DNA from 2 places in the Cytobacillus sp. FSL W8-0315 genome. Region 1 is predicted to be linked to the other one. Evidence: predicted binding sites of a transcription regulator. Region 1 holds the regulator's gene; the other holds the start of a gene.

Region 1 (6,227 bases):
ATCACGATGACTCTGGAAGTAAGGGTATCTAACTTCACAGCTCAGGCCTTGTACCGAAAGCTTGGTTTTCAAAATGGAGCCATAAGGAAGAACTACTACACTGATAATCAAGAAGATGCTTTAGTAATGTGGGTGAATTTATAATGAATAAAGATCAATGGATCATGGGGATTGAAACAAGCTGTGATGAGACGGCTGTTGCCATCATTAAGAATGGCCGTGAAATCTCAGCCAATATAGTTGCATCCCAAATAGAAAGCCATAAACGTTTTGGGGGAGTAGTTCCGGAAATCGCTTCCCGCCATCATGTTGAACAGATAACTATAGTGTTGGAAGAAGCATTATATAAGGCAGGCATTACATATTCAGATCTTTCAGCAATTGCTGTGACTGAAGGACCTGGCCTTGTAGGCGCGCTGCTGATCGGGGTTAATGCCGCTAAAGCAGTTGCTTTTGCTCATGGTATCCCTCTTGTAGGCGTGCATCATATTGCTGGACATATTTATGCCAATCGATTGGTTGAAGAAATGGAATTTCCATTACTGTCCCTGGTAGTCTCAGGCGGTCATACAGAGCTTGTCTATATGAAGGAGCATGGCCATTTCCAAGTGATTGGAGAGACAAGGGATGATGCTGCAGGAGAGGCATATGATAAAGTTGCCCGGACATTAAATCTGCCATATCCAGGCGGTCCTCACATTGACAGACTCGCTCATGAAGGGAACCCGACCATTCAGCTTCCGAGAGCATGGCTGGAAGAAGGTTCATACGATTTTAGCTTCAGCGGCTTAAAGTCTGCCGTTATCAACACTGTTCACAATGCTGAGCAGCGTGGTGAGACCATTGTGCCGGAAGATCTTGCTGCAAGCTTCCAGGAAAGTGTCATTGATGTCTTAGTAACGAAAACAGAAAGAGCTGTTGAAGAATATCAGGTGAAGCAGCTGCTGCTCGCAGGCGGAGTTGCGGCGAATAAAGGACTTCGAGCTTCTTTGGAAAAGAGGTTTGGGGACAAAGCGGAGATAAAGCTTATTATTCCGCCATTAACATTATGCACAGATAATGCAGCGATGATTGGTGCAGCAGGAAGTGTGCTGTTTGAAAAAGGACAATTCGCCGGACTTGATTTAAATGCCAATCCCGGTTTGGACATCACTATCCACAATGATAAATAAATTAGGAAAAAGTCCCCGACCGCATAGGGGGCTTTTTCTGTGGATAAAATCATTTATTTCAGAATATTATGTTGGTAATGTGGATAAAAACAGTTTAAATTGTGGATAATGTGGAAAAGTCTGTGGAGAGTATATATAACTGCGTTTTTCTTGTGATTATCTCTGTGGATAATAGAAAAGACTGGCAGTGACTATTCTACCAGTCTAAAAGTTATGAATTTTCTTTTATTAATCATCAGCTAAAAGTGTCCATTCTTCCATCAATTCTTCCAGCTTAGCTTTTGCTTGATCAGTTTCATTTGTGATACCCATCACTTTTTCATGGTCTTGATAAACATTCGGATCACAGAGAAGCTGGTCATTCATATCGATTACTTTCTCCAATCCTTCTATTTGCTCTTCAATTTCTTCCATTCTTCTTTTTCGTTGGCGTTCGAGCTTTTTGGCTTCTTTATCCTGCTGATAATTATTTTTGTCCTGCTTAACAGGCTGTGATGCCGTGGATTCATCTTGCTCATTAAGTGCAAGCAGTTCCTCTTGTTCCTGCTTTTTTTCCACATAATAATCATAATCGCCGAGATACTCTGTTGCCCCAATACTGGAAAGTTCAACTACCTTTGTTGTGATTCTGTTGATAAAATATCGGTCATGAGATACAAAGAGAATCGTTCCAGGATAATCGATCAATGCATTTTCAAGAATTTCTTTGCTATCCAGATCCAAATGGTTTGTAGGCTCGTCGAGGATTAAGAAATTGGCTTTCTGCATCATAAGCTTCGCAAGCGCAAGACGTGCCTTTTCACCGCCGCTCAGTGTTGAAACAGTTTTAAGAACATCATCACCAGAGAAAAGAAAGTTCCCAAGTATTGTCCGGATTTCCTTTTCCGGTTTTAGCGGGTATTCATCCCATAATTCGTTCAGGACTCTTTTATTGCTGGTGAGTTCCGCCTGTTCCTGGTCATAGTAGCCAATTGTCACATTGGAACCGTACTGTATCTCCCCGGAAAAAGAAGAGATCTTTTTGATGATGGTTTTGAGCAAGGTGGATTTGCCAATTCCATTGGGCCCCACCAGTGCAATGCTGTCACCTCTTGCCAGTCGCAGTGAAATATTCTCGCTCACTATCTCTTCATAGCCAATAGCAAGAGAATGAATATTTAAAACCTCATTGCCTGATTGCCGTTCAATGTCAAAGCCAAAAGAAGCTGATTTCTCGTCTCCCAGCGGCCTGTCCATCACGTCCATTCTGGCAAGCTGCTTTCTGCGGCTTTGTGCCCTTTTGGTTGTGGAAGCACGGGCAAGATTTCGCTGGATAAAATCCTGCAGCTTAGCGATCTCTTCCTGCTGTTTCTCGAATTGCTTCATTTCTCTTTCAAAGTTAGCCGCTTTTTGATCGAGATAGGAACTGTAGTTTCCTGGGTACTTTCTTATTTGGCGGCGGGAAATCTCGTAAACCTGGGAAACGACCTTATCAAGGAAATATCGGTCATGGGATACGATTAGAATGGCACCGTTGTATCCCTGCAGGTACTGTTCGAGCCATGATAATGTTTCAATATCCAGGTGGTTGGTAGGCTCGTCCAGTATTAAGATATCAGGCTTTGTCAGCAAAAGTTTACCAAGGGCCAATCTGGTACGCTGTCCGCCGCTCAATGATGAAATTTTAGTGTCATAGCCCATTGAGCTGAAGTTGAGTCCGTGGAGAATGGAACGGATATCTGCCTCATATTGATAGCCGCCATTTTCTTTGAAATCAACCTGAAGCTTGTCGTATTCTTTTAAGATGCGTTCATAGGCATCAGAGTTATTTAGGATATCAGGGTCTGCCATTTGTTCTTCAAGGCTGCGAAGCTGTTTTTCCTGCTTCTGCAGATGACTAAAAACAGTCAGCATTTCATCCCAAATGGATAACTCTGATTCCAGGCCGGTATTTTGTGCAAGATAGCCAATTGTTACTTCCTTTGGCTTTATAATCTCACCGGAGTCATATGTCATTTGTCCGGCAATAATTTTCAAAAGGGTGGACTTTCCTGCACCATTGCGCCCTACTAGCGCAATCCTGTCCCTGGTTTGTACTTCAAGCTTTATATTGGTTAAAATGGGATCAGCGCCAAAATTTTTCGCCAGCTGATTGACTTGTAATAGTATCATGTTCTTTCACCTCGGGTATAGAGTAAGTGTAACTCATTCATATATGTTCGGCAATAAAGGAGACAGGACTATAATCCCTTCTGCAGGGCATTCAATCAAGACAAAAGGCAAATAAATATGTGAGGAACAATACAAAGCACATACAAAGTAACAGAAAAATAGTGTATGATTTTGAAGAGAGGTGTTTTGAATGGCGGATTTTACTCATTTTAATCAAGAGGGCAGGGCAAAAATGGTGGATGTCAGCGATAAACCTGAAACGGCAAGAACAGCCATTGCTCAATCAAGTATTACTCTTAATCAGGAGATATACGAAAAGATAACATCCAACTCTATGAAAAAAGGGGATGTACTCGCTGTTGCACAAACTGCAGGCATTATGGCGAGCAAGAAAACATGGGACATTATTCCGATGTGCCATCCGCTGCCGCTTAAGGGCGTGGACATTTCATTTTCATGGAAGGCGGAAGAGGAAGAGTATGTCCTGATCATTACTGCTTCTGTAAAAACGAAGGGAAATACGGGTGTGGAAATGGAAGCGTTAACAGCCGCTTCTGTCTGTGCGCTGACCGTTTATGACATGTGCAAGGCTGTAGATAAAGGAATGGTGATTGGGCCAACCTTTTTAATAGAGAAAACAGGCGGAAAAAACGGAGATTTTAAAAGAAATTAATTCATCATAAGAAATGGGGATGGACGAATGGCCAATGAACCAATTAAGATACCGCAGGCAACAGCTAAACGGCTGCCTTTATACTACCGCTTTCTAAAAAACCTTCACTCATCAGGCAAACAAAGAGTCTCTTCAGCAGAATTGAGTGAGGCGGTAAAGGTAGATTCTGCAACAATCCGCCGCGATTTTTCGTACTTTGGTGCGTTAGGAAAAAAAGGATATGGATATAATGTGAATTACCTGCTGGGCTTCTTTCGGAAGACTCTTGACCAGGATGAGCTGACTAAAGTAGCTTTGATCGGGGTAGGGAATTTAGGAACAGCCTTTCTTAACTATAATTTTCTTAAAAATAATAATACCAAAATAGAAGTAGCCTTTGATGTTGATGAGAGTAAGGTTGGCACGAAAATCGGTGATGTACCGGTCCATCATATGGATGACCTTGAAGAAGTTATTATAAATAATAATATTCAGGTGGCGATTTTAACGGTGCCGGCACCGCCTGCCCAGGCTATTACCGATCGGATGGTGAATGCGAAAATAAAAGGAATCCTTAATTTTACACCTGCGAGGCTCACTGTGCCAGCCTCGATTCGGATTCACCATATCGATCTGGCAGTAGAATTGCAGTCACTGGTTTATTTTCTGAAAAACTATCCGGAAGAAATGTAAAAAAATGAGCCTTTTGGGGGCTCATTTTTTCATTTTATTTTTCATTTTAAAATGCAGGCCAACCATCCGCAGTCCGGTGCCAAAATCGAATGTGGCAATTATAATCAGAAAATAAGTAAAGAATCCCCAGGTTTCTTCATGCTGGATATTCTGTATGGCTATAAAAGTGAAAAGGCATCCGAGAAGGATGTAAATAAAGCCTGAAAACAAAGGTGTGCTTCTCATCAAAATCCCCCAGTAAGTTTAAAACTCTGCAAAGCATTTCCCTATGCTAGAAAAAGCTGATAAAGCTCTGCATTTTTTCCATTTCTTCTAACCATTTTTGCATATTATCCTGATTCAGCTGGATAACCGCAACAAAGGTGTTCATCGCCACATGGGCAAAAATCGGCACAATAATCCGCTTCGTTTTGACATATAAGAAAGCAAAGGTGAACCCCATTGCCGAGTACAGCAGTACATGTTCAGGCTCGAAATGGGCAAGTGCAAAAATGACTGAGCTGATCAGGGCCGATAAGAAGAAGTTGAAGCGCTTATGGAGAGAACCGAAAATAACTTTTCTAAAGACAATCTCCTCAAGTATTGGCCCAATGACCGAACTAATTAAGATAACGATTGGCGATGCTTCAATAATCCGGATAATCTGCTGCGTATTCTCAGATCCCATTTCAATCCCAATCATATTTTCAATGCTGGCAGCAGTAGCTTGAGCGATCAGGGCCAAAAATATACCCCCAACTGCCCAGCCCGCTGAGCTTGCTGCGGAAGATGCATCCCTATCCAGGCCTTTTTTCATCTCTTTTCTTAATAATAGAAGCGTAATGATCAGTGTAACCGTAAAACTGATGACAAGCCAGTAGGCTACAGCCAGGATCTGCATGTTTTCGGGGTTCTGTCCAAGGGCATCTGCAATAAATAACACAAGCGGAACGCCAAACAAACTGGACAGCTGCATGGCAATATAAGCTATTAATATAAACCAATATTCCTTCTTCAAAATGTTATACTCCTTATTCTGAGTGTTGGAAAACAAGTCCTAAAGCCATTGTACTCTTAATAAGGAGCGGGTTTCAAATATCAGCATCAAAGCAGGAAAATACTATGGGTAAAGTGAAGAGTTCCGAAGCATACTTAAGAGGTTGTCTGTGTCGAAAAATAGCGTGTATGGGCGAATGAAATTTTTTCTAAAAAATTTAAGCTTCACCCTTGCAAATAGAAATGAGATTCATTAATATAATAATTGTGTTAGCACTCATACAGAGAGAGTGCTAATAAATAAAAATATTTACATATTATTTGAGGAGGTTGTTTCACTTGTTAAAGCCACTAGGTGATCGAATTATTATCGAGCTTGTTGAAACTGAAGAAAAAACTGCAAGCGGCATCGTACTGCCGGACACTGCTAAAGAAAAGCCTCAAGAAGGTAAAGTTGTAGCTGTAGGAACTGGCCGCGTTCTTGAAAATGGTGAGCGTGTTGCCCTTGAAGTTGCTGACGGCGATCGTATCATCTTCTCAAAATATGCTGGTACTGAAGTGAAGTACGAAGGCAAAGAGTATTT
Region 2 (6,227 bases), 4.1 Mb from region 1:
CACCTTGAGAATAACATTCTTTTTCCAAGATATTTATAAACATTACGATCTGCAGCCAATAACGGCTGCAGTTTTTTTGCAGTCTGAACGACAAAATAAAAAGCCTGCCCGCCTATGTCCATTTCTCGTGACAAAGCAAAGCATGCTTTTTTTATCCTCCAATATAGGACATTTCAATTTTTTTCCTGCTGGCAATGGTCTCTTCAGTCCGTTCGTCTGAATATCTGTCTTTTCTGCCGTTCCAAATATTAACAATCCGATCAGTAATTTCTTCATCCGTGGCGCCTTTTCTCATAAATCCCTTCAGATCATGTCCTTCTCCATTAAATAGGCATGTAAAAATTTGGCCGTTTGCTGACAATCTTGAACGTGTGCAGCTTGAACAGAAAGATTCAGAAACAGATGTAATAAACCCAACATCTACATCAGTATCCTTATAACGGTATCGCTTGGCAACCTCTCCGAAATAATCCGGATCTACCGGTTCCAATAAATAATGTTCCTTTAAAGTGTCATAAATTTCTTTTTTGGTAACAACCTCGTCCATCTTCCAGCCGTTTGTACTGCCGACATCCATGTATTCAATAAAGCGGAGCTGTAAGCCGTTATCTTTGCAGAACTTAGCCATCGGGACAATTTCAGAATCATTCAGGCCTTTTTTAACAACCATATTAAGCTTGACGCCAAGCCCTGCTTCTTTTGCTGCCTCGATTCCTTTAAGAACTGGTTTGACACCCACATTGCGTCCGTTTATTTTTCCAAACAGCTCATCATCCAAACTGTCCAGACTGATGTTAACCCTCACCAGCCCTGCTTCCTTTAAATCTTTCGCATGTTTGGGCAGCAATACACCATTTGTGGTAAGACCTATATCTTTTAAGCCCTCAATGTCTGAAAGCATTTTTACAAGTTTAGGCATATCCTTTCTCATAAGAGGTTCTCCGCCTGTTAACCTGATCTTCTCCACGCCAAGGCTTACAAAAATTTTAGCCAGCCGTTCAATTTCTTCATAGCTCAGAAGTTCATTTTTTGGAAGGAAAGCGAAATCCGGGCCGAAGACTTCTGCCGGCATGCAGTATTGACAGCGGAAATTACAGCGGTCAATGACAGAAATACGAAGATCTCTTAAAGGTCTATTCAATTTATCTTTAACGATTGTTTTAGCCATTTCGTTCAACTCCATATAAAGAGTGACTTAAATAAGCTTTCTATACAGATGTATATTTTAGCCTTTCCCTTAAAATAACAGAAATAACCCGGTATCTCAAATTAAGGGCTTCTACTATTAGAACATACAATCGTTTCAATGTTAATAGGGAATTGTTTATATAATAACAAAGACACACCATTTCAATAGAAAATGCCACAATAAAGACACAAAAGCCGGCAATGTTTTCACTATACAAATGATATTATTGTGAAAAAAGACAGTTGTTTTATGAAGGAGGATTAATATGGCTCGCACAGCCATTAAACCGACACATTCCATTGAGATTAAAGAGCTTCTTCATTTTGCAGACCGGCGTATGAAAACCTCCAAAGGGGCTTACATTTTTCAGGAAGGTATGGATGCTGCTGAACTTTATATTATACTTTCAGGCAAGATACAAATCAGCAAGATAACAGCTGATGGCAGAGAACTTACCTTCAGGTTATGCGGAGAAAATGAAATTATTGGCGAGCTTACCCTATTTACCAGTAACCCTAAATATTTATTGAATGCTTTAGTTCTTGAAGCTGGCGAAGTAGCTGTGATAAAAAAAGATGTCCTGGAAAAGGAGATATTTAAAAATAGCACATTGGCTTATGAATTTATGAAATGGATGAGCGACCACTTTCGTAATACTCAGACCAAATTTAGAGATCTCGTCCTTAACGGAAAAAAAGGTGCCCTGTATTCAACCCTTATCAGAATGACTAACAGCTATGGCATAAAAGTTAAGGATGGCATACTCATTGATCTGCCCCTTACGAATCAAGAGCTTGGGAATTTCTGCGGCACATCCAGGGAAAGCACCAACCGGATACTGGGTGAACTGAAAAAAGACAGCATCATTACCATTCTAAATGGAAAAATCACAGTCAAAGATCTTGAATATTTAAAAAATGAAATAGGCTGTGAAAACTGCCCTGCCGTATATTGCAGCATCGAGTAGGAGTGCATCCGAACGGCACTCCCTTTCTTTTATGATTTTGCCGCTTTCTTTCTAAGTGCCTTTGGAATATAAACACAAAACGGCTCGCTTTCCATATAATCCCCTGTCATGGCAAATGCCCGTGACCTGGATCCCCCGCATACATAACGGAACTCGCATTGTCCGCATTTCCCTTTATATTTATCAGGATTTCTGAGGTCTTTAAAAATTGGCGATTCCCTGTATATTTCAGCAAGTGGCTGTTCCCTTACATTCCCTGCTTTAACAGGCAGAAGCCCGCTAGGATAAACATCCCCAATATGTGAAATGAAAACAAATCCATTTCCGTCATTCACACCTTTAGGAGCCCTGCCTAAACCATCTATAGAACCCGTTAGCCCTTGCTGTGTAAGTGCATCGAGATATTGAATGTCCTCATTCTGAGCCTTCGCTTCCTTCATTTTTTGCTGAATGACCACTCGGCGGTAATGCTGGGCAGCTGTTGTCTTGATATCGAAAGTAACTTTTTTGCTTAAGTTATACAGCCATGTAAATACCATCTCATGTTCAACCGGAGAAATCATATCTGTTTCCTGCCCTCTCCCTGTTGGGACGAGGAAGAACACACTCCAAAGAACACATTTGAGTTCTTCTACAACTTTAGCCATTTCCTCAAGATAATCGATATTATAACGCGAAATAACTGTATTAATCTGGACTGGAATTTCAAGCTCGTGCAAATATTTAATCCTTTCGATCGTTAAATCAAAGGAACCGGCAGTACCTCTAAAATGGTCATGGATTTCCGCTTTTGGCCCATCAAGGCTGAAAGCCCATCGAGCTAAGCCGACCTCTTTGGCTTTTTCAATAGCTTCTTTTGTTACATTCGGTGTCGCACTGGGCGTCATTGACACACGCACGCCTTTTTTTACAGCATATTCGGCAATGTCGAATACATCCTGCCTCATTAATGGATCACCACCCGTAAAAACAAGCATAGGGTTGTTCATTTCCTTGATTTGGTCAATCAAATACTTCCCTTCATCAAAGGAAAGCTCTCGCGGATCTCTCCTGTATTGCGCTTCCGCACGGCAATGCAGACATTTTAGCTGGCATGCCCTTGTTAATTCCCATATCACAATAAAAGGGTCTTTATTAAAATCTCTATCAAATCCCATTTGAGATGCCTCCTTAACAGCCACAGGTCCTGGATGTTTCATCAACGCAATTTTGTCTTTCCATCGTTAGTATAGGATAATCGGCATGTTAAATAAGTGAACTACCTCACATACAATGCTCATTTTCAAAGAATTTACAGAGATGTGTTCAAAGGAATTAAAGCAAGGGCATAAAAAAACAGCAGGAAAATAATCCTGCTGTTTTTAAGATTCAATCTTATTGTACGCCAAGTGCAATTTTTGCATAGCGGGACATTCTGTCTTTAGACCAAGGCGGGTTCCAGACAATGTTCACTTCAGTGTCCTTTACTTCGGGAATATCAGCCAATGCTGACTTTACTTGCTCAACAATTGTTCCTGCCAAAGGACACCCCATGGAAGTAAGAGTCATATCTACCACGGCTTTACCTTCCTCTTCCATTTTCACCTCATATACTAAGCCTAAGTTCACAATATCTATCCCCAGCTCCGGGTCAACAACAAGTTCAAGTGCACCCATGATGCTGTCTTTTAAATCCTGGTCCATTTCTGCAGCACTCCTTCATTATTTACTTTATCTTTATCTTAACAAATATTTAAATGAATTGAAAAAATGTTGGTTATAGATGTTCCCCAAACCATTTAACCGTTTCCAGCAGCCCTTCCCTGCTTACTTTGTGCCCCGCCTGTTCATCTGATATAAACATGAGGTTTTCAGGTGAGTCACTATATAAGGGCTGGATGGTCTCATAAAATTGGTATGTATAGGAATAAGGAACAACCGGGTCTTTTTTGCCATGCCAGAACATAAGTGGCCTTCCTCCAAGTTTTTCAGGCTGAAGACTTAGATCCCGCTCCCTTAAAGTCCCCAGCAGATCTGCTAGTTCTTCGCTGGAAAGCGGAATTTTAATATTATTCTTCTTCAATTCATCCAGCTGAAGCTGAGCAAATTTTTCATAATACGGCATACCCATAAGGCTTACTGCAGCTTTGACCCACTCATACTGGGTCAAGGCGCCCAAAGTGACTATTCCTCCCATGGAGGTGCCCACAAGCCCTATTCTTCCCTTGTCGATCAGATCTGCATCCTCATAGACATCCCTGATTATGTTCAATTCCGCAATTGTATTTAGAACAATATCCCATAGCCTGAAATTTAAATCGCTGCCTGATAAACCTTCAGATCTTTCCCCATGAAGCAAGGTGTCTGGAAGCACCACCCTGAACCCTTTTTCAGCTAGCAGATAGGCATAATGCAGATTATGTTCTTTGGCACTCGTAAAGCCATGAACGAAAATAATAAAAGGCAAGCGTTCCCCTTTTACTTCCTGTCTGGCCAGTTCAAGAACAGGAATTTCTTTGATATGCTTATGTTCAATAACAACCACAGTTCTTCCTCCTAAATCTGTTAGGGCACAAGTGAATTTTTTTACAAAATTATAATAATATTGATAACATATATGTATAAAATGATTTTGTAAAAGCTTACGCTCTTGTTTTGATGTAAATTCTTTCTATATTTTCAGTTTAACATGTAGACTTTTTTTTTCCAAAACCTTTACACTTAAAAGAAAAGCGGGGCATACTTCAAGATAAGCAATTGGCTGCAGTGCGTAAACTGCAGTTAAATTCTTATAAAAAAGTGCTGAGCGCTTAGAAGGAGATCTTATGGCAGAAAAACATTTAATTGCACTGGACCTTGATGGAACATTATTAAAAGATGACAAAACCATCTCAGCTAAAACTAAAATGATTATTCAAAAGGCACGCGAACAAGGACATGAAGTGATGATTGCCACCGGAAGGCCATTTCGCTCCAGCGAAATTTATTATCGTGAAATGGGATTGACTACGCCAATTGTCAATTTCAATGGTGCTTACATACATCATCCTAAAGATCATAATTGGGGAGTTTATCATACACCTCTGCAAATGAACGTTGCAAAGGAAATTGTAGAAGCCGTTAATAGCTATACAGTTCATAATATTGTAGCAGAAGTTATAGATGATGTTTACCTGCATTACCATGATGAAAAGCTTCTGGATATCTTCGGTTTTGGCGATCCCAAAATTACGACTGGAGATTTACGCAATTATCTTAATGATAATCCGACAAGCATGCTGATCCACACAGATGAAGAACATGTAAAAACAATTAGAGCCCATCTTTCCGAAGTCCATGCCGAAGTGATTGATCACCGTCGCTGGGCGGCTCCATGGCATGTCATTGAAATCGTAAAAACAGGGCTGAATAAAGCTGTTGGCCTCCAAAAAGCAGCTGATTACTTCCAAATACCGCCTGAGCGGATCATAGCTTTCGGTGATGAAGACAATGATCTTGAAATGCTTGAATATGCAGGCTACGGGATTGCCATGGGCAATGCTATTGACCAGGTGAAAAATATTGCCAATGAAGTCACCTTAACCAACGAGGAGGATGGAATCGGAATCTATTTAAATGAATTATTAAACCTTAAAGCACTATAAGCAAATGACCAAAAGAAATTTAATGGCAACCAGTCCTTTAAATTCCCTTTTTAAATCATTCCTTTAGAGCATACTAAGGGATGGAGCAGCACAATGCTGCTTTAAACTCTTTCATGGAGGAGATTCGAATGGGTAAACGTAATAAATCAAAACGCTTCGTACAACAGGGTGTTGATACTGTTAGTAAGCATGATGAACGTATCCCGTACCACATGACCTATGCAGAGGCGGAAGCCCAAAAATTAGCTAATGTGAAAGAATCATCCCTCGGAGGAATATAACGATGGGAAACAGATTATTTCAGGAAGCCAGAAAATATGTGGAAATAGCTAAAAGTTCTGCAGGCGAAGAAACTGTTTCCCGTGCGAAAAATGCTTTAAGTTCCGCGTTTGCCAATTCCACGGCGGCTGAACAGGCACAGCTGCGGGAGATGCAGCAGGAGCTTGAG

What was found. The regulator Rex, encoded in region 1, represses fermentation and respiration genes when NADH is low (regulators of the CRP and FNR family bind a similar motif). The targets are predictions, from matches to a motif close to TTGTGAAATATTTCACAA.
Region 2: a site for Rex is predicted at 3,408-3,425, ahead of MKY20_RS23265 (TIGR04053 family radical SAM/SPASM domain-containing protein). Genes of this name have one in related genera too.

What each region holds. Positions count from the first base shown of each region.
Region 1 covers NZ_JBBOOC010000001.1:441,198-447,424, reverse strand. Annotated here, with positions in the region: gene rimI (ribosomal protein S18-alanine N-acetyltransferase) at 1-144, shown strand, start outside; gene tsaD (tRNA (adenosine(37)-N6)-threonylcarbamoyltransferase complex transferase subunit TsaD) at 144-1,172, shown strand; gene MKY20_RS02395 (ABC-F family ATP-binding cassette domain-containing protein) at 1,401-3,323, opposite strand; gene moaC (cyclic pyranopterin monophosphate synthase MoaC) at 3,514-3,996, shown strand; gene MKY20_RS02385 (redox-sensing transcriptional repressor Rex) at 4,024-4,668, shown strand; gene MKY20_RS02380 (YdiK family protein) at 4,690-4,893, opposite strand; gene MKY20_RS02375 (CPBP family intramembrane glutamic endopeptidase) at 4,940-5,665, opposite strand; gene groES (co-chaperone GroES) at 5,983-6,227, shown strand, end outside.
Region 2 covers NZ_JBBOOC010000001.1:4,541,039-4,547,265, forward strand. Annotated here, with positions in the region: gene ric (iron-sulfur cluster repair di-iron protein) at 1-39, shown strand, start outside; gene moaA (GTP 3',8-cyclase MoaA) at 152-1,168, opposite strand; gene MKY20_RS23260 (Crp/Fnr family transcriptional regulator) at 1,455-2,156, shown strand; gene MKY20_RS23265 (TIGR04053 family radical SAM/SPASM domain-containing protein) at 2,186-3,313, opposite strand; gene MKY20_RS23270 (metal-sulfur cluster assembly factor) at 3,531-3,839, opposite strand; gene MKY20_RS23275 (alpha/beta fold hydrolase) at 3,913-4,680, opposite strand; gene MKY20_RS23280 (Cof-type HAD-IIB family hydrolase) at 4,961-5,779, shown strand; gene MKY20_RS23285 (hypothetical protein) at 5,908-6,060, shown strand; gene MKY20_RS23290 (DUF3813 domain-containing protein) at 6,063-6,227, shown strand, end outside.